3 regions of the Asaia sp. VD9 genome follow, and region 3 is predicted to be linked to each of the others. Evidence: riboswitches for the same ligand, from Rfam matches in the RefSeq annotation. Region 3 holds a riboswitch; each other region holds the start of a gene.

Region 1 (8,076 bases), on a different contig from region 3:
ATAATTCTCGCCCCCCGCATTACGTTACAATGGTAGAATGAAAGACATTCCGCTCGACTGTGCTCATTCTACAACATGACGGTTCTTTCCGAAGTCACGCCGTGCATTATCGGTTCTCAGCCATCCCTGTTCAGTACATGGAAAGGCGAAATCAGATATCAGGCAGATGAGGGGAAAAGAGGCGCATGAGACAATCGGACACGCAGACACGCCGGGGCAAGAGCCGTAGAAGGCGTGGCCTGCTGGCTGCGGCTTTTCTTTCCGGTTGCGCCTCGTCCGTTTCTCTCGCCCAGGCTCGTGCTCAGGACGGATATCGGGCGCGAGGCACCGGCCCTGCAAGCATGGTCGGCAACCCTGCCGGGCAGAGGGCTCAGGCCTCCTCCCGCCCTACCCCTGTCCGGAAAAAGAAAAGGGCCGCGACCACGACGACCAGCCGTAACGACAGGGCGACGGTCCTGACGACACAGGCCAGCGCACCGACCCTCCCGACCGAAACGATTTATGTGACCGGCACACGCCTGTCTCAGACTCGTCTGACCAATGTCATGGCAGGGTCCACCCTCGATGGCACTCAGATCCGACGCAGAGGCTATTACGATCTGGGGACGGCGCTGCTGCGCGAGAACCCGGCCGCCAGCGTGGGCGGCAATTCCCCCATGGGAACCCAGAACAGCTTTGGAGCGGGCCAGTCCTTCGTCAGTCTGCTTAATCTCGGGGCACAACGGACCCTCACCTTGGTGGATGGCATGCGCATGGCGGGCGGTGCGACAGCCTCGATTTACGGCGTGGCTCCCGGTTCACAGGTGGATGTCAGTATCCTGCCCAGCTCCCTGATCAAGACAGTCGATACCCGGCTTGGTGGCGCCGGGGCGGCCTATGGTGCCGATGCCGTCGGAGGCGTGATCAACTATACGCTGGACGACCATTACAAGGGCGTTTCGCTCGAGAGCCAGGGCAACTGGTCTCAGAAAATGGACGCGTCGGGTGAAAAGGTCGCATTCAAGGCGGGTACGGGCTTCGATCACGACCGGGGCGGGGTTGTTCTTGACGTGGAGTACCGCAATCAGGCCGGACTGACCTCGCGCGATCGCCCTGACGCCATGGGTGCCGATGCGGCCACTTATCATCGCGTGCCACTCGGACAGAGCGCCCCTTACACCTATGTTCTGGGCGCGGGCACGCGCTACATTCAGAATTCCGTCACCGGCATGCCACTTCTGACTGGCAGTTACGGCGACATGCCTGTTTATGGCGGGCTCTACGGCGCAACGCTTGGCGGTCAGGCAAATGCTGGCATTGCAGGGGCCAATGGCGCTCCGCTCCTGTTCAGCCGTGACGGCCAGTCACTCGTCTCTCTGGATAGCGGAAAATTGCTCAAAGGCGATAACACTTATGGCCTGGGCGGCAACGGGATTGCCCTGCGCGACTACATGCAGCTCATGACCCCCAACGACAAGCTGAATCTGACTCTTCTCAGCCATTACGACCTTACCGATCATCTTCATGCCAGCTGGCAGGGCTGGTATGGACGCAGCCACGCCGCCAATCAGGTCGGACAAGGGACATGGAGCACGACGAGCTTTGACGACGCCCTGACACCGAATGATGCAGGGCCGCGAAGCAGCAGCTATTTTCAGAACAGCGTGGTGACCGGCCCTCTGGCCCTGAGCACCGATAATCCTTTTCTCACCACCACCGAGCGCAGCACGATCAAGCAGGCTCTGGCCGAAAACGGCCTTCCCACGGATCGTTTTTATCTCAACCGCCTCAATCAGGATCTCGATCCGGGATATTACCGGACGTCACTCGATTTCTATCGTTTTGCAGGCGGGTTCAACGGTGACTTCCGCGCATTCAACCGCCGTTTCGACTGGAAGCTCCGTGGCGCATACATGCGCTATCACAACGTCACCACCCAGCCCTCCATCATCATTCCCAATCTGGTCAATGCCCTGAACGCCGTTACCAATGCGGATGGCACGATTTCCTGCGCAAGCGGGTATGAGAATGCGCCTATCGCGACGCGCAGCAGCGTTTGTGCGCCACTCAATCCCTTCGGCTACAACCAGATGACACCGGCAGCGCGTGACTATGTCACGGCGGATGCACGCTCAACCAACGTCAACGCCCAGCGTGACCTCCAGGCGGAGATCAGCTCAACGGTGCTGACGCTGCCAGCGGGCGATGCCAAATGGGATCTGGGCTACGAACACCGACGAGAGGCCTATCGCTTCGACCCCGGCACGTATTATCTCGGCTGGCAGCAACCCGACGGAACCACCCTGCCTTATGGCAGCAATTCTGTTCTCCCCGCGACCGGCGGGGCCTATCACACCCATGAAGCCTTCGGTGAACTGGATATTCCCGTCATATCGCCGGGTATGGCCGTGAAGGGGGTGTATCACCTGTCCCTTACGGCCAATGGCCGGCTGACCCATAACAGCATGACCGGCACATACTGGACCTATATGCTGGGCGGCTCGTGGTGGCCAATGCGGGATTTCGGTTTCAGCGGCAATTATGCCGTCTCCGTTCGCAATCCCTCTGTGGGCGAACTCTTTTCGCCACGCTCGCTCAGCTATGAAAGCGGGACCGATCCATGCTCGGATGTCGGTCTCGGTTCGGGTCCGAACCCCGCGACCCGTGCAGCCAATTGCGCCAAGGCCGGGATCGGTCGGAATTTCATATCTAATTTCAACTATTTCCCCGTCGAGGGAACAGCGGGGGGCAATTCCGCGCTTCGTAATGAGCGATCGAAGAGCTATACGGCGAGCCTCGAATTCAGACCTCATTTCGCCAGAGGCCTCGATGTGAAAGCGTCGTTCGTCGATGTCCGGATCGCGGATGCCATCACCTATCTCGGGGCGGCAGAGCTTCTAGCCGCGTGTTACGATTCCTCGACCTATCCCGATAACGCCTATTGTACGCATGTCAGTCGTGACGCAACCGGGCAGATCAGCGATTTCCAGTCCGGCTATTATAATATCGCGCGTTACGAGACGCAGGCGCTGCAGACAACGGCGGAATATGGAACGCCGCTTACACGTTTTGGCCTAAGCGAGTCCTGGGGACTGGTCGATCTGCAGGGTAACTACGTTCATTATTTCAAGAGCGAGCAGGATTATCTGGGCAGCAGCTATCTTCTGGCGGGACGCATAGCCTCACCCAAGGACAACATGACCCTGAACGCCACATGGCAAAGCGGGGCACTCAGCGCGCAATGGCAGACACTCTGGTACGGGCCCAGTGTCTTCATGCAGCAGGTGCCGGATAACCGCTATCAGGGCAACAAGCGCCCCGCCTTTGCCTATTTCAATCTCTCTGTCGGATATGAGATCACCCGTAATCTCTCGGCGGGCTTCGTCGTCAATAATATTACCGATGCCCTGCCACGGGATTCCGGAATTTATGATCCGGCGCGTTATTACGAGGCTCTGATCGGACGCAATTTCCAGATGCGTGTGGGCGCTCACTTCTGACGCGCCCTTTTCGAAAGAACCGAGCGCGGAGGGACTTGCAGACGCTTCTCTCTGCAGACAACCGCAAGACGGGATTTCCGGACGGACGCCTGCGGCCTCGCTCATGAAGAGGGTGTGCTACAGGAGCCGGTCCGTCTCATCGGGAGCGCTTCCTGCCGGCGCGGTGGAACAGGAGCGACAGCATCCAGGCCAGTAGAAATAACCCGATTACGATGAAACCGATCTGATTAAAACTGTCGCTCACTGCCGATACAGCCTGCCAGAAGCGCCCCTGGAACCCGATCTGATCCCCCAGCAGCTTGAGCGTCTCGATACTTCCAATCCCGACCGCCACGATGACAGAAATCAGCGTGATGATGATATTGTAGCGGAGCTTGCGCAAGGGATCGACAAAAGCCCAACGATAGGCCCCCAGCATCAGCACACCGTCAGCCGTATCAATCAGCGCCATACCGGCAGCGAACAAGGCCGGAAAGATCATGATGGCCGCGACAGAAACGCCCCGGCTCGCCTGGGATGCCGAAAGTCCGAGCAGGGAAACCTCGGTCGCCGTGTCAAATCCGAGCCCAAACAGAAACCCCAATAACACCATATGCCAGCTACGCGAGACGAGGCGAAACAGCGGATAGAGCAGACGCGACAGGAGGCCGCCCTTGCTCATGAGGGCATCGATATCGACTTCCTCGACCGCGCCCCCGGCCCTGACGTGCCGCCAGGCCCGCCACGCACCGCGGAGCACGATGAAATTGGTGATGGCCAGCGCAAAGAGGAAACCCGCTGACACAAGCGTGCTCGCCACGCCACCAATATCGCGCCAGGCGCCGAAACGATCCTGCATGGCCTGGGACAACAGAGCCGTTCCCAGCGCGGCCAGCACCACGATCATCGAATGGCCGATGGCAAACCAGAACCCGGTCAGCAGAGGTTGCCGCCCCATCTGAATGAATTTTCGGGTCACATTATCGATGGAGGCGATATGGTCGGCATCGACCGCATGACGTAATCCGAACCCATAGGCCAGGAGTGCATTCCCAAGCAGCAGCGGCCTGTCATGGAACATGATGAACGTCCATATCCAGAGCGCCATATTGGCCAGGAGCAATCCGGCACCGAGCAGGCTGACACGCAGCCTCAGGCTGCGCGTGGGCTGGGCGATGAGGTCAGCTTGCATGACCCCTCCCCGATCGCTTGATGTCACCCTGGGCTTTGAACAGAAGTGGAACGGGTGGGGCTGGTCGGCTCACGCGCTTTTTCTCCCTCTGGCGGATCGTCCCGTCCGGCCTGACAGTCTGATGGGACGAAGGCAGGTCTCCTGGCTCGCGGTTCATCGCTTTTCCGCCCCTTCCCAGGTGCAGGCACCCAGTGGTTTGTGCGGAAAAACTCGCCGCTCACAGTTGCGGGGACAGCTGCCGCCTCGAACCCGATCCCATGACGATCAGCCAGTCCGTTCGGCATTCCCTATTCACTTGCTCGCGCAAGACCTTCGACCCCTCGGTCGTAGCCGCTCCCGCCCCCGCAAGCCAAGCCTCTTTTGACCTTACGCCTGGGTCTTTTTCGCGGCTAACGTTGCCCCCTCCGCTTGTCCGGACGCGACCGGCGATCAGCCCCAGATGCAGCGCCTCCACCGGACCGGCGGCTCATGGGCAGATGATTTTCGACGAAACCATGAGCCGGTTCAGGTTTTCTGAAACCGTGACACCGGCCCGGTTACGCATCGGGTGCATGAAAAGACAGGAGCAGAAGACGATGAGTCTCTACCGTACGATCAACCCCGCCACGGGCAAGACCGAGCGCGAATTCGAGCTTCATACCAAGGCGCAGGCTTTCGAGAAGCTTGAAGCCGCCCATGATTTTTACCAGCGTGACTGGCGCCATCGCAGCTTTGCGGAGCGCAGAGCAATCATCAGCAAAGCCGCGCAGATCCTCGAGCAGAGCAAGGAAAAATATGCCCGTCTGATCTCGATCGAGATGGGTAAGGTCCTACCCGAGGCGATTGCCGAAACCGAGCTCTCGGCCAAAATCCTGGCCTACTATGCCGAAAATGCCGAAGACTTCCTCGCGCCACGGGAGATCAAGGTGAGCGAGGGGCGCGCAACAGTGTTGAGCCAATCTCTCGGTGTCATCTACTGCGTGGAGCCGTGGAACTTCCCCTATTATCAGCTCGCCCGGGTGGCAGGCCCCAATTTGATGGCAGGCAATGTCGTGCTGGCAAAGCATGCCCCTGGCGTGCCGCAATGCGCCCTCGCCTTCGAATCCCTGTTCCTTGAAGCTGGCGCCCCCAAGGGTGCCTGGACCAATCTCTTCATCGATAACGACGTCTCCGAGGAACTGATCGCCCGCCCGGAGGTACGCGGCGTTGCCCTCACAGGCAGTGAGCGCGCTGGCAGTGCGGTGGCTGCGCAGGCAGGCAAGGCCCTGAAGAAAACGACACTCGAACTCGGAGGGTCTGACCCGTTCATCGTGCTCGATGATGCCAATCTCGACGAGGTTATTCCCCGTGCCGTCGCCGGGCGCATGTCCAATAACGGTCAGGTCTGCACCGCTGCCAAGCGCATGATCGTTCACGAATCCCTTGCCGATGATTTCGTGCGTCGCCTGTCCGATGCCCTAACCGATTTCCGCTACGGCGATCCGCTCGAGCAAGGGGTGACCCACGGCCCCATGAGCAGCGAAAACGCCATGAAGCTGGCCATCAGTCAGGTCGAGAAGGCCGTGCAGCACGGCGCTACGCTCGTCACCGGCGGCAAGAAACTCGATCGCGAAGGGTTTTTCATGCAAGCTGGCCTCCTGACCGGCGTGACCAAGGACAATCCGATCTTTTACGAAGAGATCTTCGGTCCGGCCGCCATCGTCTACGCGGTGTCAGACGACGACGCCGCTGTCGCCCTGGCTAATGATTCACCCTTCGGTCTGGGCGGATCGGTCCATACCAGCGACATCGAGCGTGGCCGCAAGCTGGCAGAGCGCATTGAAACCGGCATGGTATTCATCAACGATATCACCGGCACAGCCCCCGAACTCCCCTTCGGCGGCGTCAAGAACTCAGGCTATGGCCGTGAACTCTCCTCGAATGGCATCGAGGAATTCGTCAATCACAAGCTGATCCGCTCAGCCTGATTGCGCTGCTCAGGATATCAGGGCTCAGTCCCTGATATCCTTTGCCATGCAACCTTACCTCACGTTTTCGCGATGACTACAGGTTCGTGCCCTGCTCAGGCAGCGTGCCCCCTCGTGCTGGATGTCCCCTATGACAAATTTCGCGAAGCCCCCTTTCGATACCCCCCTTCAGGATCGAATTCCCGGTCAGACAGCTGCCATGACACCCAAGCCCGACCATGGCGAAACCAGCTATGAGGGCTCGGGGCGCCTTACGGGTAAAGTTGCCCTGATCACCGGGGGCGATTCCGGCATCGGTCGTGCTGTGGCGATTGGCTATGCCCGCGAGGGTGCCGATATCGCTCTCTCCTATCTGGAAGAGGAAGAAGCGGACGCTCAGGAAACTGCAGCCTGGATCGAAAAGGCGGGGCGCAAAGCGCTGCTCCTCCCCGGCGATCTGAAATCCCGCGAAGTATGCCGCACCATTATTGAGAAAACCATCCAGACCTTCGGCAAGCTCGATATTCTGGTCAATAATGCAGCTTTCCAGATCGAACGCCTCGCACTCGATGACATCTCCGAAGACGAATGGGATGACACCTTCGCTACCAATATTGGCGCCAGTTTCCGCCTGACCCGTAATGCCCTGCCCCATCTCAAAAGCGGGGCCTCGCTCATCCACACGATCTCGGTCAATGCCGACAGCCCCAAACCGCGCCTGCTCGCTTATTCCGCTACCAAGGCCGCGATCCAGAATTTCAGCGGCGGCCTTGCACAGCTTCTGGGCGAGAAAGGCATCCGTTCCAACACTGTCGCCCCCGGCCCGATCTGGACACCGCTCATCCCTGCAACAATGCATGGTGACCATGTCCATGTTTTCGGCGAAGACACCCCATTAGGCCGCCCTGGCCAGCCAGTCGAACTTATCGCGCCCTATGTAATGCTGGCGAGCGACGAAGCCAGCTATATCTCCGGCGCAACCATCGCTGTGACAGGCGGTACACCCGTCATCTGAGGGGGGAGAGGGCATGGGGCTTCGCCCCAAACCCCACCAAAGGACAGTCGTCCTTTGGAAACCTGTTTGCGAAAAAGGGATGAAAGGGGCGAGCCCCTTTCCGGGGAGCGGGGCAGAGCCCCGCAGAGCGCTCTCCCGAAGAAACCTCTCCGCCATGGGGCTCCATCACGGTGCCCGTTGGAATATATTCGTCTTGAGAGACTCCCTCCCTGTCAGCGGTGGCCGTTCGTGAGTTCGTTCGCCAGACTTTCCTCGTTGTAGACGAGTTTGAGGGCCGTGATGATGGCGCTCGTATCGGTAGCGACGGCGCGGTTATTGCTAATGTCGTAGTAGAGGTCACCCGCGAGGCTCGGCAGGTTGCCGTCGAAAATGAGTCCGACCGCCTTGCCCTCACGGTTCAGCACCGGTGAGCCTGAATTGCCGCCGACGATATCGTTGGTGGAGACGAAATCAAGATGGGTCGACAGGGGAAGGCGCGCCTTCGCG
Region 2 (8,076 bases), on a different contig from region 3:
GCGGACGTGGAAATCGAGATTGCGTATCACCTGGCGGTCAGCATGAAGCGGGTGCCAGGCTGACCAGTCATGCACTTCCATCAGCATTTCGCCGATCCGTGGCGTATGGGGCGGGTAGCGGTGTTCCAGATCGCGATTGACCATCAGGCGGATGATTTCGTCTTCATCTGCGGGACCGTTGCGGCAATCAATCGTGCCGACACTGCGTCCGTCACGCAGCACGGTGATACGATCTGCGACACGGGAGATCTCGTTCAGCTTGTGCGAGATGAGAATGGACGACAGCCCCTCGGCCTTGAACGCAAGGAGCAGATCGAGCAGCGCCGCGCTGTCGCGCTCGTTCAGACTGGCTGTCGGTTCGTCCAGAATGAGCAGACGTACCTTTTTCGAGAGGGCCTTGGCGATCTCGACGAGCTGCTGCTTGGCCACGCCCAAATGGGTAACAAGCGTCTCGGGGGCCTCTGTCAGCCCGACCTGACGCATCAGATCCCGTGCTCGAACCCGCGCCACGTCGCGGTCGATCACACCGAAGCGCCCTGGCGGGTGGGTGATGAAGATATTCTCTTGCACCGAAAGCAGCGGGATGAGCGCCAGTTCCTGGTGGATGATGATGATGCCGAGCGCCTCGGAGCCGTTGATATCGGCAAAGCGGCGCTCCTCGCCATCGAAAACGATCTGCCCGTCATAGCTCCCGGCGGGGTAGACCCCGCTCAGGATTTTCATCAGGGTCGATTTGCCTGCGCCGTTCTCACCGCAAAGAGCATGAATTTCGCCGGGCTCGACCGAAAAACTGACATCGCTCAGGGCCTTTACGGGACCGAAACGCTTGGCGATGTCCCGCATTTCAAGAATGGGGCTCATGGCGCTACTCGATCTGGCTTGCGGTGTAATAGCCGCTATCGATCAGGGTCGGACGGATATTGGCTTTAGTGACTACGACGGGCGTCAGAAGATAGGCGGGCACCACCTTGACACCGTTATTGTAGCTCTTGGTATCGTTGACCGGCACCGTCTTGCCCGCCAGCATGGCGTCCACCATGTCGGCGGTCACGCCGGCCAGCTTACGCGTGTCCTTGAAGATCGAGGAGTACTGGTCGCCCGCAAGGATAGATTTGACGGAAGGAATTTCGCAATCCTGTCCGCTGACATAGGCGATTTTGGTATCACCGCTTCCATAGCCCACGCCCTTGAGCGAGGAGATGATGCCAATGGAGATGCCGTCATAAGGGGAGAGCACGGCGTCGAGATGACGGTCGGTGTAATAGGCGCTCAGCAGATTATCCATGCGCGACTGTGCGGTGGCGCCGTCCCAGCGCAGGGTCGAGACCTTGTCCATGGTCTTCTGGCCAGAAGGGATCACCAGTTTGCCGCTATCCAGATAGGGCTTGAGGACTGACATGGCGCCATTGAAGAAGAAATAGGCGTTGTTATCGTCCGGTGAGCCGCCAAAAAGCTCGATATTGAATGGTCCCTTGGCGTCGGGCAGGCCAAGCGCCTTGACCAGGGAACTCGCCTGAAGCACGCCGACCTGGAAATTGTCGAATGTCGCATAATTGCTGACGTCGGGTGAATTGCGGATGAGACGGTCATAAGCAATGACCTTGACCCCGCGCTGCGCAGCCTTGTGCAGCGTGTCAGAGAGCGTGGTGCCGTCGATGGCAGCGATCACCAGCACCTTGTCACCTTTGGCGACCATGTTCTCGATTTGCGAAACCTGATTGGGCACGTCGTCATCGGCATATTGCAGATCTGTCCGATAACCGCGCGATTGAAGGGTTTTGACAATATTGTTGCCGTCGGCAATCCAGCGCGCGGATGATTTCGTGGGCATGGCGATACCGACAACGGGCTTGTCCTCCGCCGTGGCCGAGGCTGTGGCAAGGGGGCCAAATAGGGCCGTCGTGACCAGCGCAAAAGAGGCGAGACCAATACTGATTCTGCTCATGGTGTGACTGTCCAAAATGCAGTCGGCGGCGCGGGTAAACGGCGTTCGGCGACTGGGCAACGACATGATGTGGGCGGGGCCCGGGGGGAATTAACGATAACTGGGCGCCTATGAGGAGATGCGGAGAGCGCTGTCCGGAAAGGTGCCTTGTGGGGGTGAGCGTCCAGAGAAACAGAGGATGTTCCGACGGATCGACATAGCGCGTCGTAACATTGCATGATATAATCATATCATTACGATGTTAGAAATAACAGAATTAACGCTTCACGGGATCGTGAAAACGATCTGTCACGATGCGATCATGGCGCGCGCCTGCACGCGTTCCATGGAGCGGCCCTAACTCCGATTTCGGGGCGCTGGGCAGGACAAGGTCCGGCGAGCCAAGGCGGCCGATGCGCAACCTTGCCCGGCTCCAGGTTCCCCTTTTCCGTTTTGCGCCGGTGCGCTGATCCGACGCGTTCCCTTCTGCCCGCGTTGGGAAGGCTTGGAACAGAGGAGGGCACCAAAGACATGCGATGCGTGGGTTTGACAGACGGATCCTGTCCCAAAGAGGGTGGGGGTATTCAGAACGCTCCGTCGCACGGGCCACAGACAGGGGTGATCCGACCGGCATTGGGTGCTGACGCCCGGCTGGCCCGGTATCAACATCCAGTCATGGCGCTTCGCTTCCTCTGCGGCTTCCTGCGGGCCTAAATACGACGTCCCAGACTGTCGCTCCATTGGGCGAGGCGCGCCAGAGTGGCCGGGATGAGCGTTTCGAGAAGCGTCAGCGTATCCCGACTGAGTACCAGGCCCAGGAGAGGCCAGTGGCGTCTGATGGCTAGGCGTAGCGGATGCATGGTTTCTCCTCCTTCGATGGGCGTAACAGGGGGGGATCGGACTGGGTATGCGTGTTCGAGCTCGGGGATAGCCGGGTTCTTCAGCCGGGAATGGGGGGCGGGGCGATGCCCGTCTGGTGCAGTTGCTCGTCCATCAGCACCGCCGCGAGATGAAAGGCGCGTCGTGCATGGGCATAGGGCAGCCATTGTCCCATCATGTTCCAGGGCATGCCGTTATTATAGGTTGCGATGGCCATCAGCGTCCTGCCGTTCGATGCATCGAGGGCAATCAGCTCCTCGCTTGCGCCACCCGGTGCGGGGGGTGGAATAGGCGGCAGGCCGCCGCCTGCCGCGCCTGCAGCAAAGCCGGCAACGATGGGCAAGGCGTTGTAGTACCATTTGCTGCGGCGCAAATTGGTGATTGCTGCTTGGATTCTCAGCGTGCCGGGAGGAGGAGAGAGTGTCTCTGGCGGCAGGATCGTGAAGTCTTTGGCAAGCGTCTTGTGCAGTTCCTCATCGAAGGCCTGTGTCACGCGCGCTTCTGCCTTGGGGGTCAGATGGGGAGCCTTGGCAGAGGGGTGCCACTGCGCGTGATCAATCATCACGTAATGATACTGTTCCTCAGGTGAAACGGGGGCGGCATAGACCAGATCATCGCTATGTCCTTTGGGGTGAACCATCATGCCGTAGGTTTCGGGAGCGATGAAACCTGTTCTCGTCGTACCCTGTCCCGCGCAGGCGGTCAGGGCACCCATGCTGGAAATGGTGAGTGGCAGGATCAATCGGCGCCAGAAAAGCGGGGCATGAGGGGAGTGACGTCGGGAAAGGGCAAGGCAGGTCATGAACTGGGCGTCTCCATCTTTCGGGGAGCGGCCCTGTATCGAATCTTCCCGGGGCCGCAGGCTTACCCTGTTCTGACGGCCGGTTCTTGCTGCTTGATGTCCTGCATATTCCCACGCTGAAACAATTGACGATTCATGGGCTGGCGGGAAGAAAAACCTGTACGCAGAGTCCACCTTGGGGGCGGTTCTGCATCATGATATCCCCGCCATGCGCGCGCATGATGGTGCGTGCCGAGGTCAGGCCCAGCCCCACGCCGCCTGTCTGACGGTTGCGCGATTTATCCAGTCGGAAATAAGGTTCGAAAACAGCATCCAGGGCTTCGGGCGGAATACCGGGCCCGTCATCGATGATCGTGACGACCAGCGCGCCCTCGGCCTCATGTGTCAGGGTGATGTGGGGTGGCGTGGCATATTTGATGGCATTTTCCACCAGATTGGAGAAAACGCGTTTCAACGCATGGATTGGCCCTCGATAGCCGATACGCCCCGGATTGTCGTAGCGTACATCATGCCCCTGATCGGCATAGTCATAGGCGATCGTCTGAAGCAGGCCAGAGAGATCGAAGGCCGTGCTTTCCTCGCGCGCGGCATCTTCGCGAAAGAAGGAGAGCGCGCCATCGATCATGATCTGCATTTCGTCGACATCGCGAAACAGTAGTCTCTGCTGCTCCGTGCAGTCGATGAATTCGCCGCGCAAGCGGATGCGGGTGAGGGGCGTGCGCAGATCATGGGAGATCGCGGCCAGCATGGTCGTCCGATCCGCCACGAATTTCGCGATCTGGGCCTGAAGGGCGTTGATCGTCTCTGCAACGAGGCGGATTTCACGCGGGCCGGTTTCGGGGAGGTGTGCCGAGGCAGGCTTGCCGGCGATCTGACGTACGCCATGAGCCAGATGTTCGATCGGACGCGAGAGCTGACGCGATGCGATGAGCGAAACGGCAATGATCCAGAGGGCGAGCATGGCGCCTTCGAGGCAAAGACGCTGAAAGGCATAGAGCCCCCAAAATCTCTGCAAGGCCACGCACAGGATCCAGCTTCCGTCATCGAGCTGAACCCCGGCAAAATACGCATCGTGAAAAACAGAGCGGTCATACGGCAGTCCAGGGAGTAACGAGACCGGATTATCTTCCTGGAATACGGCCATATGGCGTGGCCGATGCCCCAGATGCGGGCTAAGAAAATGCCAGGATTCGCCTACCTCCATCGCCCGGTAATGGCCGTGCTCCAGGGCGAGGGCGAGGGGAGAGTGTGGGGCATACCAGGCGAAATGCAGTTCGGTCGTATTGGCTGCCTGAAGCAGGGCGGGACGGTGTTCTGCTGGCGCGGCGCCGGTCATGCGAATGACAGACGCCACCTCGCGCACCATGCCCGTGGCCTCTATATCGGGCTTTGTCCATTGACCGCCAAAGGCCACAAAGAGTTCGAGCAGAAGCAATGTCACCGCCGCCGCCAGAGCGACGGTCACGATCAGGCGGCGCGATATCGTGTCCTGCATGAGAAAGCGTCGCGTCATGAGCGTTTTACCGCGGAGGCGAACAGATAGCCCCCATTGCGCACGGTACGGATCAAGGTCGGATTTCTGGGGTCTTCCTCCAGCTTGGCGCGCAGGCGGCTCACCTGCACGTCGATGCTGCGATCGAATGCGGCATGGTCGGGGCCGCGCGCCATATCCATGAGCTGGTCGCGTGTCAGCACACGCTGTGGATGCTCGGCAAAGGAAAGCAGCAGGTCGAATTCGCCACCTGAGAGGGGAACCAGTGAGGAATCGGAGGCGCGCAATTCGCGTCTTGTGACATCCAGAACCCAGCTTCCGAAACGCAGGCTGGGGCGCAGGGAGGGCGCCGGGTCGTCCACAGCATTGCTGCGGCGCAGCACGGCTTTCACCCTGGCGAGCAATTCGCGCTGGTCGAAGGGTTTGGTCAGATAATCATCGGCGCCGATTTCCAGCCCCACCACCCGATCCGTGTGGTCGGCCATGGCGGAGAGCATGATGACCGGCACGCGGGACGTGGCACGCAGGCGTTGGCACAGGCTGAAGCCGTCTTCATGCTGCAGCATGATGTCGAGAATGATGAGATCGACCGGCTCGGTATCGAGAATGGCGAACATCGCTGCGCCATCCTGCGCGGTGGAGACACGATGCTGATGCTTGCGCAGGAACGTGCCGAGCAGCGTCAGGATGTCCTGATCGTCATCGACAACAAGAAGATGAGGCATGGGGGTCATCCCTCACTCGTATCATGGGGTGGCGCGCCGATGATGTCAGGGGTCGACATGATGTTTCAAGATGGAAACAGGATGATCGGCGCAGCGCTCTGCCGCTTTGCATCGGTTTCGGCAAACCTGCTAGACAGGGGCCGACGGTGCCCTGCAAGGGGTGAAAAGGGAAGCGGGTGCGCGCGGTGACGCGCCAGTCCCGCGCTGCCCCCGCAACTGTAGATGGTGCAAGACCGTCGCCATATCCCACTGGAGTGTGCTCCGGGAAGGGGGCGACGGCTCCGGGAAACCGGTGCCATGAGCCAGGAGACCTGCCGTCATATCGCTGATTTCGCTGTCCGGCGGGGTGCCCGGAGAGAGACGGATCCTGTCCAGCGCCGAGAGGTGCAGGTCGGGGCGGGCTGGTTCGTGCCGGCAATCGACTTTGCGCCTTTCTTGCCCGTCGCCCGGATTTTTCGGGACGCCGGGCCCGGTCCGGGAGGGCCCATGGCCGAACCGATCCTTTCACCAGGCGAGACGCCTGTTCTGCATGTCTGCCAGACCTGTCGTGACGGAGGCGAGGCCCTGCATGATGCGCTGGCCGCGTTGGCAGGGGAAACTGCCGTGCGTGTTCAGGGGGTGCGCTGCCTGGCGGCCTGCCAGCAGGGGTGCACGGCGACGCTTTCCATGCCGGGGAAATGGTCCTGGCTTCTGGGCCGTCTTCATCCCGGACTGGCGCCCGATCTGCTGCTCTATGCACAGGCCTATGCGCGTTCGCCCTCCGGTACGGTCATGCCGTCGCGTCGCCCTGAGAGCTTGGGTAACGTTATCCTGGGGCGTTTTCCCTCCATGGTCGACGCTGCTCCCGGCAAGGCCTCTCCTGCGGATGGCACGATCTCCCCACAAGCTTCCGGAAACCTCGCATGAGCAAGATACCCGTTACCATCATCACCGGCTTTCTCGGCGCCGGAAAGACCACGTTGCTGCGTCATCTCATCGAGAAATCGAACGGGCGGCGCATCGCCATCGTCGTCAATGAATTCGGTTCGCTGGGTATCGATGGCGGGACATTGCGCGGATGCAGCCTGCCCAACTGCCCGGAAGAAGATATTGTCGAGCTGACCAATGGCTGTCTGTGCTGCACGGTGGCGGATGATTTCATCCCGACTATGGAAGCCCTTCTGGATCGCTCGTCACCGCCCGAGCATATCGTGATCGAAACCTCGGGTCTGGCCCTGCCCAAGCCGCTGCTCAAGGCCTTTGGCTGGCCGAGCGTGCGCACGCGCATGACGGTGGATGGCGTGATCACCGTGGTCGATGCTCCGGCCGTAGTCGATGGCCGTTTCGCCGATGATCCCGAGGCGGTCGCGCGCCAGCGCGAGGCGGATGACTCGCTCGATCACGACAACCCGATCGAGGAAGTCTATGAGGACCAGCTTGATTGCGCCGATCTGGTGGTACTCAACAAGACTGATCTACTCGATGAGGCAGAACTGGCAGCGATCGAGGCCGGGCTCGCCACGCGATCCCGGCGCGTTCGCCTGATCCGTGCACGCGAAGGGCGCGTCGATCCTGCCGTCATTCTGGGCCTCTCCGCCGCGGCTGAGGACGATCTCGCTGCGCGCCCTTCGCATCATGACGGAGCGGATGAGCATGAACATGACGATTTCACCAGTTTTGTCCTGCCGCTCCGCGAGCAGGAAAGTGTCGAGGCGTTCATCGCACGGCTGGAGCATGTGGCGCGCGCCCATGACGTGCTGCGTATGAAGGGCTATGCGCGCATTGCGGGCAAGAGACTGCGTCTGGGCGTTCAGGCCGTGGGCGCGCGTATTCGTCATGCCTTCGAACAGGGCGAGGCGTCCCCTGGCCAACTCGTGGTGATCGGGCTGCACGGTCTGGACCCCGTGGCGGTGCAGCGCAGCTTCGACGAAGCCTGATCCATGCATATCCTCTTTCGGGAATCGCATGATCTGGACGGGCAGGCACAGGCCGAGGATCTCGCCCATGCGCCTGCCGATCTGATCCTGCTCTCTTTTTCCGAAAGCGATCTGTTGGGGATGCGGGCGATCCATGAAACGCGGGATCCGAGTCTTCAGGTCGCGACCCTGTCGCGCCTGCGTCACCCCCTTTCGGTCGATCTCTATATCGAGCAGACCATTGCAGGTGCCCGTTGTGTGGTCGTGCGCCTGCTGGGCGGCACGGAGTACTGGCGCTATGGCGTGGATGAACTGCGCCTGACCTGTCGCGCAGCCGGTATCCCGCTCGCCTTCATTAC
Region 3 (8,076 bases):
ATCAGGAATACGACAATTTCGGCGATAACCCTCTCGCTTCATTCAGGCAGTTCCGCAACCTCGACCCGAAAGACTGGCGCTACCGCAATGCCCGCGCCATCGTCCCCGGATCGACGAAGGAGAATATGCACGAACTCGAGGGCCGCTATCTGCTGGACGCATTCGAGAAGGATATCGCCCAAGGCACTCTGCCGCAGGTTTCCTGGATCGTCCCCCCTACTGCCCTGTCAGAGCATCCGGAAGCACCACCGGGATTCGGCGAGCATCTGATTTCCAAACTGATCGATATCTTCGTTCGCCACCCGGATACCTGGTCAAAAACCGTCTTCATCCTCAATTACGACGAGAATGACGGGTTTTTCGATCATGTGCCGCCGCCAGTCCCGGCGCTCGATGGTGCGTCGGAGAGCGCTGGAAGCGTCTCCACAAGGGGAGAGAGTTTCCACGGTGAACCGGTTGGGCTAGGACCGCGCGTTCCCGCGCTGATCATTTCGCCTTGGACCAAAGGAGGCTGGGTCAACTCGCAGGTTTTCGACCATACCTCTGTGATCCAGTTTCTCGAGAAACGCTTTGGTATCCCCTGCCCTACCATCACCCCCTGGCGCCGCGCTGTGTGTGGCGATCTGACCTCGGTCTTCGATTTCAGCAAACCGGACCCCGTCTGGTCAGCCGATTTGCCGAACACGGATACGTATCTGCTCCAGACGCGTCTCTCCTGCGCCCACCCGCCGCCCCTTGTGCCTGAGAATGGTAGCCTGCCCGATCAGGAGACCGGACAGAGGCCGACCCGCGCCTTGCCTTATCGCCTCGCGCTTGCCACGCGGGCCGATGCGCCTACAGCGCTCGCTTTCTCGAACTCAGGAGATCAGGGCGCGGTGTTCCGTATCCGTCAGAAGGGACATGCTTCGCAGCATCTGACGGTAGCCGCCCAATCGACCAGGGTATTTACCTGCGCGCTGGACGCCCCTGTCGAGATCTATGGGCCGAATGGCTTTTATCGGCTCCATCATCCGAGAAGCGGACTTGGTGTGAGCCACAGGGAAGAGAATGATCGGATGACACTCACCATCGAGATCGGTCATCCGCCATGCCAGGACGTCCTACTGATTGATCATTATTCCGGTCAGACCATCAGGCGCGCACTCACGCCACAAACCCGTTTCACGAAGAAGATAATGCTCGCCAGCAGTGATCGCTGGTATCACATCGAGCTTCGCGCGCCGGACGGAACCATGCTGCTCGCTCTGGCCGGCCATAGCGAGAATGGAACGCCCAGCCTGTCTGACCCGCATTTCGCCCGAAGAGCCAATGGTCCCGCCTGACCCTCGTTCGACGCAATCAAACGCCCTTCAACATTGACGCACTCCCACCGCGCTGTGCCCGCCATACCTCACTCTCGAGCCGAAACATCTGGTTCTTATACCATTTCGTTGACACCCCATTCAGCCCCGCTAGGGTCCACCGTGATGGTTCCCGGGCGACCGGGATGAAAAGGGAACATGGTCTGACGCCATGGCTGCCCCCGCAACTGTAGGTGACGAGTGCGATCATGCGGGCCCATAGGCCCAGCCACTGGGTCTCTATCCCCGGGAAGGCCAGTGACCGCATGAGGACGCACGAGCCAGGAGACCTGCCATCACGCATGGTCACGGACGAGATCCGACGGGCGGGGTGTCCCGAAGGTGGCGCGTTATGGCGCGCCCATCGTAGTGACGTGAATATGGGATAGAACGCAGCTCATGCGCTCCTCACGCGCCCTCCTTCTGACAGGATTGTCCCTGTCGACCATCGCCCTGCCTGCCCTGTCCAGGGCTGCCTCGGCCCAAACTGTCGCGACGCAAACTGGCGCGACTCAAGCTTCCCAGGCCCGGACCGCTCCGGCTCGTGCTTCCCTGGGGCTGAAGGGCACGGAACTAACCCGCCCCGAGCGGACTCGCTTGGGCCAGACTGGCCCTGATAAGACTGGCCCAGATCAAACTAGCCCGGATCAGACAAGCTCGGATGAATATATAACCGCCAAGGGCCAGAGTACGGGGCTCAAGGCACGGCCCGCCATCGGCGGGCGGCTTGGCCTCAGCCTGCAGCATAATCCGGCCTCGATTTCTGTGATCGAGCGCAAGACCATTCTCCAGCGGGGCTATACCCATGCCGAAGAGGCTGCCGACTCAGCGCCCGGCGTGACCTCCGGCGGATCACCCGGCAGCCCGGCACAATTGATGATGCGCGGTTTTACCGGCAACCAGATTCTCATTCTGAGGGACGGTGTCTATTTTGGCCCGACCACCATGGTGAACCGCCCCCTCAATGCCTTCAATCTGGAGGCAGTCGAGGTGCTCAAGGGGCCTTCCTCCGTTCTCTACGGTCAGGGTGCCGTGGGAGGGACCGTGGATATGCGCACCCGCACCCCCGACCTGGAACGCATGCACGCCGACGCGCTCGTCTCCTATGGCAGATTCAACAGCTGGAACGCGGGTTTCGGCGGTTCCGTGCCGCTTTCACGCAACCTTGCCATCAGGAGCGACTTCAGCCGCACCTCATCAGATGGCTATGTCAAAGGAGCCAGTCCTCACAGCAATGACTGGACGACTACAGTGCTCTGGCATCCGTCACCGTCTTTCGCCGCGCGCCTGGGCATGGACTATCTGACTGACGAACTCTCCACCTATTACGGTGCCCCGCTCGTACCAGGCTCGGCTGTCACTGATGCCACGGGAGGCTTGCTGCATTCGTCTAAGGGACTTGTCGTGAGCAGGGCATCGCTCTGGCGCAATTACAATGTTTCCAATCCGCAGGCCAGCTCTGTCAATGCGACCCCGACCCTGCATCTCGATTGGGTCCTGAGCCCGCACATCACCCTGCATGACAAGGCCTATTTCCTCTACGCCAAGCGCCGCTGGAACAACGCTGAGACTTACAGTTATATCGGCAGCACGGGCGCCGTAGACGCGAGCGGCGCATCGATCGTCCCGGGGAGCATCGGTCGCGACCGCTTTTACGTATATCAGAACCAGCATCAGCTCGGTGACAGCATCGATGCACGGGTCGACCACCACCTGTTCGGGCTGCGCAATCGGTTCGTGATCGGGGGTGATGCCTACTACCTGCGCTTCATTCGCAACCGTGGTTTTCCTGATGCAGATTATGCCGATAGCGTCTCGCTGGTGAACCCCCAAGGGGGCTCGGTCGGTCCCTTCGCCGGGGAGTACCCCTATCGCAAATCGCCTACCACCATGATTGATGCCGGGCTGTTCCTGGAGGATACGCTTTCGGTGACGGAAAAGCTGCGTCTGGTAGGCGGGTTCCGCTATGACTGGCTGTCACTCGACAGGCAAAACTACAACCAGAACGGCCAGCTCAACGCTGCGACCAGCTTCAAGGGCCATTACAACCCGGCCAACTTCCGTATCGGCCCGGTCTATGATCTTCTTCCAGATCTCAGCCTCTACGGTGTGTACACGACCGCCGAAGACCCTCCGGGGTCCAACCTGTTTCTCGCCAATCGAGGTCAGTTCTCACGCCTTTCGCGTTCCCGACAGGGCGAGATCGGCCTGAAGGCGCGAGCCTTTTCAGGGCATCTGGTCACGACACTCGCGCTCTTCGACATCAGGCGGACCCGCGTCCTGGTACAGACCGGACAGGACAGCGTCTCCACCGCTGGCAGCCAGAAGTCGCGCGGGATGGAAGCTCAGACTGATTGGCGCATTGCCAGACATTGGAGCCTCTCCGGCAATGTCGCCTATACGGACTCCCATTACGGCACGTTCTTCCCGGATGCGACGACCGACGCCTCGGGCAACCAGGTGCCGAATGTGCCCAAGGTTACCGCCAATCTCTGGGGAATCTGGAGCTCGGCGCTCAATCTGCCAGTCGATCTGGGCGCGGGTATGCGGTACGTCTCAGCCCGCAAGGGGGACTATGCCAACACCCTCGCGCTCAAGGATTACGCCCTGGTGAATGTCTTCGCGGCCTGGCATATCCGCAAAGGCTTCACGCTCTATGGCCGCATTGACAACGTCGGCAACAAGCATTTCGTGCAGTGGGCGGATACGAGTTACCCATCAGAGGTGCTTATCGGTGCCCCGAGGTCTTTCTCGCTCAGCCTGCAGGCAAGCCTCTGACTCCATCTTCACGCGCCATCATTTCGAAAGGGAGCGCCCTGGCACATCGCTCCCTCTCGATGGGCAAGTGGCGCTGGACTTTCTCCCCGTTACCCCAATCAGTCCAGAATATCAGGAGAGAGTCTGGCCCTCGCCTCCAATTGAGGGGCGTCACGCATCGCAAAGAGCGCCCGTATCCGCGCGACACGTCTCGTCGTGCGCGGATGGGTCGACGAGATCTCCAGCACGAACCCTGCGACACTAGGCACTGCATATTCCTGCGCCGCGAAAGCCTCGACGTTCATCGAAGCATTGAGACGCTTCACGCCGCAGGCCAGCATCTGAAGCGCACCAAGCGCGTGACGCGCATCGGGCAGGACGGATGCGCCCACCGCATCGCAGCTATATTCGCGCGCGCGCGAATAGGCGCGATAGAGAAACGGAACCATGTAGGCGGGCAAGCGCAGAGAGTGCTTGAAACCACTCAGATGACCCAAAACATGATGAGCGACTTCATGCGCCATGATGAAACGGATCTGTTCGTCCTCCTCAGCCTCGACGATTGCAGAGGTCAGGAAAACATAGCGGCCGCGCAGTAACCGGATCGCGAAGGCATTCATGATGCCACCGGAATTATAGATGAACGCTGTGGGTGTCTCAGCCAGGCCCAGCTTCTGGCTCACCTCGACGAACATGGAATGGAGGTGCGGGAATTGTTTCTCGGACAGGAGCACCATGTGCCCCATGGCGTACGCGCGATACAGCGCGGCAAAAATGACGAGGGCCAGCATGAAGGACACGGCATACACCGCGAACACCACGAATTCTGCGGCGGCACGCGGATCGGTGATCGAGGCCGCGACGGCGATGATCCCCAGGAAGAGCCAGAGGATCAGCCCTGTTCCGGTCAGGAGCCCGCCATAGAGACGTTCATTGGGATGACGATATTTCTGCAGGACCGGTGGCATTGCTTGACCTTTTTATTATGGCGCGAAGGTGGATCTGAGAAGTTTCACCAAACAGCTTGGGTACAAGACGATGTCTGCACAAGAAAGCCATGTAATGATGCCCACCAACTTCCATCATGACACGCCACGCGTCCACGCGGTATGGCGTTGGATTTCCCTCGCACGCAAATTCACGCTATCTTTTCATCAAAGATTGAAAGGGCATGTATGAGCGATCTAACCGCGCTTCTCGCCGATGCGGGTCTGTTTGTCTGCGTTCCATGGATTCTATGGCGTGTGATGGGGCGCGTGGTACCGATTGCTGTCATCCCGATCCTGATCGGAATCCTCGCTGCCGTCTGGCATCTTCCGCTCAAATCGATAGGTGTCCCCTCGTTCTACGGCGATACGATCGGGTGGATCGCAGTACTCGTCCTGGCGTTCACGGCCGGCATGGAAATGTGGCAGCATCCGGAAGGTGAAGCTGCGGAAAATGCCCTGCCCAAGCCTCCGGTCACCCGTCTTCTCGGGGGCGCAGCCACCGCACTTGGCGGGCCGTTTCTGGTCGGTACGATCCTCGTTTACATGTTTTTTCTGCCACTGCCGGGCTGGCATGCACCCGCGGTTACACCGCTCATTGCCGCAGCCTCGATCGGGCTTTGTATTGCCGTCAGTGCTCTGCCCGTTCTGATCGGGATCGTGCGCGAACTCCCTGCGCGCGACAAACCGCTGGGGCAGCTTGCGCTCAAGCTTGCGGTGATTGACGACGCGACGCTCTGGATCGGGCTCGCCCTGCTGCAATTTGCTGCGGAGCGTCAGACGGCCATGCATAGCTGGGGGCTGCGCGAGTGTTTGGCGCTCCTACTGCTTGTCGCTCTCGGCTTAGGTGGCTCGCTTGCCTCGCGTTTTATCCGCAATCCTCCCAAACTGGTGATTTGGGCCGTGGTACCGCTCTATCTCAGTCTCGGCTCCTGGGCGAGCATGACCCTGGGGCTTCATGAACTGATCGGCGCCTATTTTGCCGGTGCCTTCATGCCGCCTTCTTGGGTCAAACGCCTTCCCTTCGAGACCGTCTCAACATTCTGCCTCATCTGGCTTGCGCCACTGTTTTTCGGACATAGTGGGCTGCGTATCGACGGTGATGCCCTGACCTGGCCCTCGGTTCTGGCCTCACTCTCCCTCGTCGTGATCTCGATCGTGGCCAAAATCGGTTCGATATATCTCTTCCCCCCGTCGAAGGATCTATCGCGACGCCAGACGCTCAGCCTTGGTGCCCTGTTGCAATGCAAGGGGCTGATGGAGATTGTCGCCGCAACGATCCTGCATGAGCAGGGAATGCTGTCTGAATTTGCCTTCGCCTCCCTGATGGTGCTGGCGGTGATCTCGACCATTCTGACGGGACCATTGTTCCATCTGTTCAAACCGCGCCCGTCCCCGCCTGTCTGACCCTTGTGATCCCCCCGCCTGAAGCCTGAGCCCTGTCGGGGGGGGGGGCTTCGGGCATCAATGCCGGAAATACTTGTCCACATAACGCTGGATCTCGGCCCGCATGAACCGGCCTGACTCGTCGGCGCGCTCTTCCCAACCAAAAACGCAGGCGGTCACGATCCCGTCGAAACCTGTCTCTGCGAGGGTCGAGAAGAAGACGTCCCAGTCGATCTCGCCCTGATGCAGATCCATGTGCTGATGGACTGTCACCCTGGCACCCGGCGGATTGACGATATAGCGCAGGCCCGAAGATGCCTTGTGATCATAGGTATCAGCAATATGCACTTGGCGGATCATGGGTCCTGCTTCGCGGATCATCGCTCGCATATCATCCCCGAAATAGAAGGTGTGCGGCGCGCAGTAGAGGAAGCGGACGTGATCCGACCCGATTGTCTTGAGCATGTCGAGCGCCGGAGTGAGTGTCTCGCACCAGTCCTCCGGATGGGGCTCCATGTTGAGCATGATCCCCTCGCGCTCGAACACGGGAACAAGCTCCTCCATCGAGCGCCACCAGGCAGCTTCACTATGCTCGTGGGAATGCATCCCCCCACAACAATTGACGCGATGCCCGCGATCGGGTGATGGCCCGCGACCAAACTCGGAATTCATGGTGTCGCAACCCATCTCGGCGCAAATCCTGATCGCCTCGATCCAGTAGCGTACGGCCGCCTGTCGCTCATCCTCATGCGGACTCGCCCATCGATACATGGGCAGAACGGAAGCAAGCCTGACCCCATGATCCTTCAGAGACTTCTTGAACGAGGCGATCCGCTCTTCATGCGCCCGGGGCCGGACCCACCAGGGAAGGAAATCTTCCCTGGGAGAGAGTTCGATATGGTCAAATCCGAGCTCGGCGGTCTTCCTGCACAGGGCGTCCAGGCTGAGATGGCGATGCATATAGGGATCTAGAGCGATCTTCACGGCAGTATCCTCGTCTTCGGGGTAAGTCAGGATCTCGAAGAGATCCTGAGCGTCGTCCCTGCTGAGAGAATGGACGATTTGGCGCGCGTGCGAGCCGATTATCTTGATCGAATCCCATCATCCCCAGCGCGCACGAAGCAAAGCGTCACTGTTCAGCCAGAGACGCGAGGGGCCGCACATAAATACCCGCGCGCCCATAGGCGTAGAGCCGCGTCCGGTCAGCGACGAACATGGCGTCCCTAAGAGTTCTCGGCAGGACGAGCCGGCGCCAGGTTTTGCCCCCATCCACGCTGTAATCCAGGCGATCCGCCTCCGTGAAGACCTTGTCGGCCTGTTCCCCTCCCTTCCTCAGGAGCATGACCTGATCCTCAGGGAGGACTTCCCTGATCCTCCCCGATTCTGCGATATAACCTCTGAACGCTGATCCGTCAGGCGCAGCAAACCACCCCCGTAAAAAGAGTTTGTCACCCAGAATCTTCACATCGAGTTGGTCAACGGGACGCGACGGAAACTGACCGAGCAATCTTGGCGGTTGGTTCATGCCTTGGGCGTAGAGAAGAGGCATAGCCGTACCGTTGGCGACCATGAACAGGGCCTCGTCATTGCGCGTTACCCCATCAAGC

The links. A riboswitch is a leader RNA that binds a small molecule or an ion and turns the genes downstream of it on or off. The one in region 3 is predicted to bind cobalamin.
Region 1: another riboswitch for cobalamin. It lies ahead of WFJ47_RS06895 (HoxN/HupN/NixA family nickel/cobalt transporter); the one in region 3 lies ahead of WFJ47_RS13220 (TonB-dependent receptor).
Region 2: another riboswitch for cobalamin. It lies ahead of WFJ47_RS02565 (DUF1636 domain-containing protein); the one in region 3 lies ahead of WFJ47_RS13220 (TonB-dependent receptor).

The regions. Positions count from the first base shown of each region.
Region 1 is NZ_JBBCQM010000004.1:112,886-120,961, forward strand. Features, by position in the region: gene WFJ47_RS06890 (TonB-dependent receptor domain-containing protein) at 186-3,479, shown strand; gene WFJ47_RS06895 (HoxN/HupN/NixA family nickel/cobalt transporter) at 3,616-4,650, opposite strand; cobalamin riboswitch at 4,764-4,979, opposite strand; gene WFJ47_RS06900 (NAD-dependent succinate-semialdehyde dehydrogenase) at 5,226-6,596, shown strand; gene WFJ47_RS06905 (SDR family oxidoreductase) at 6,727-7,590, shown strand; gene WFJ47_RS06910 (S46 family peptidase) at 7,803-8,076, opposite strand, start outside.
Region 2 is NZ_JBBCQM010000002.1:16,994-25,069, forward strand. Features, by position in the region: gene mmsA (multiple monosaccharide ABC transporter ATP-binding protein) at 1-861, opposite strand, end outside; gene chvE (multiple monosaccharide ABC transporter substrate-binding protein) at 866-1,945, opposite strand; gene WFJ47_RS02545 (hypothetical protein) at 2,635-2,784, opposite strand; gene WFJ47_RS02550 (DUF3313 family protein) at 2,865-3,605, opposite strand; gene WFJ47_RS02555 (ATP-binding protein) at 3,739-5,118, opposite strand; gene WFJ47_RS02560 (response regulator transcription factor) at 5,115-5,831, opposite strand; cobalamin riboswitch at 5,950-6,156, shown strand; gene WFJ47_RS02565 (DUF1636 domain-containing protein) at 6,120-6,728, shown strand; gene cobW (cobalamin biosynthesis protein CobW) at 6,725-7,738, shown strand; gene cobN (cobaltochelatase subunit CobN) at 7,742-8,076, shown strand, end outside.
Region 3 is NZ_JBBCQM010000011.1:78,899-86,974, reverse strand. Features, by position in the region: gene WFJ47_RS13225 (phosphocholine-specific phospholipase C) at 1-1,322, shown strand, start outside; cobalamin riboswitch at 1,451-1,653, shown strand; gene WFJ47_RS13220 (TonB-dependent receptor) at 1,740-4,118, shown strand; gene WFJ47_RS13215 (M48 family metallopeptidase) at 4,217-5,065, opposite strand; gene WFJ47_RS13210 (cation:proton antiporter) at 5,273-6,490, shown strand; gene WFJ47_RS13205 (sugar phosphate isomerase/epimerase) at 6,548-7,453, opposite strand; gene WFJ47_RS13200 (hypothetical protein) at 7,599-8,076, opposite strand, start outside.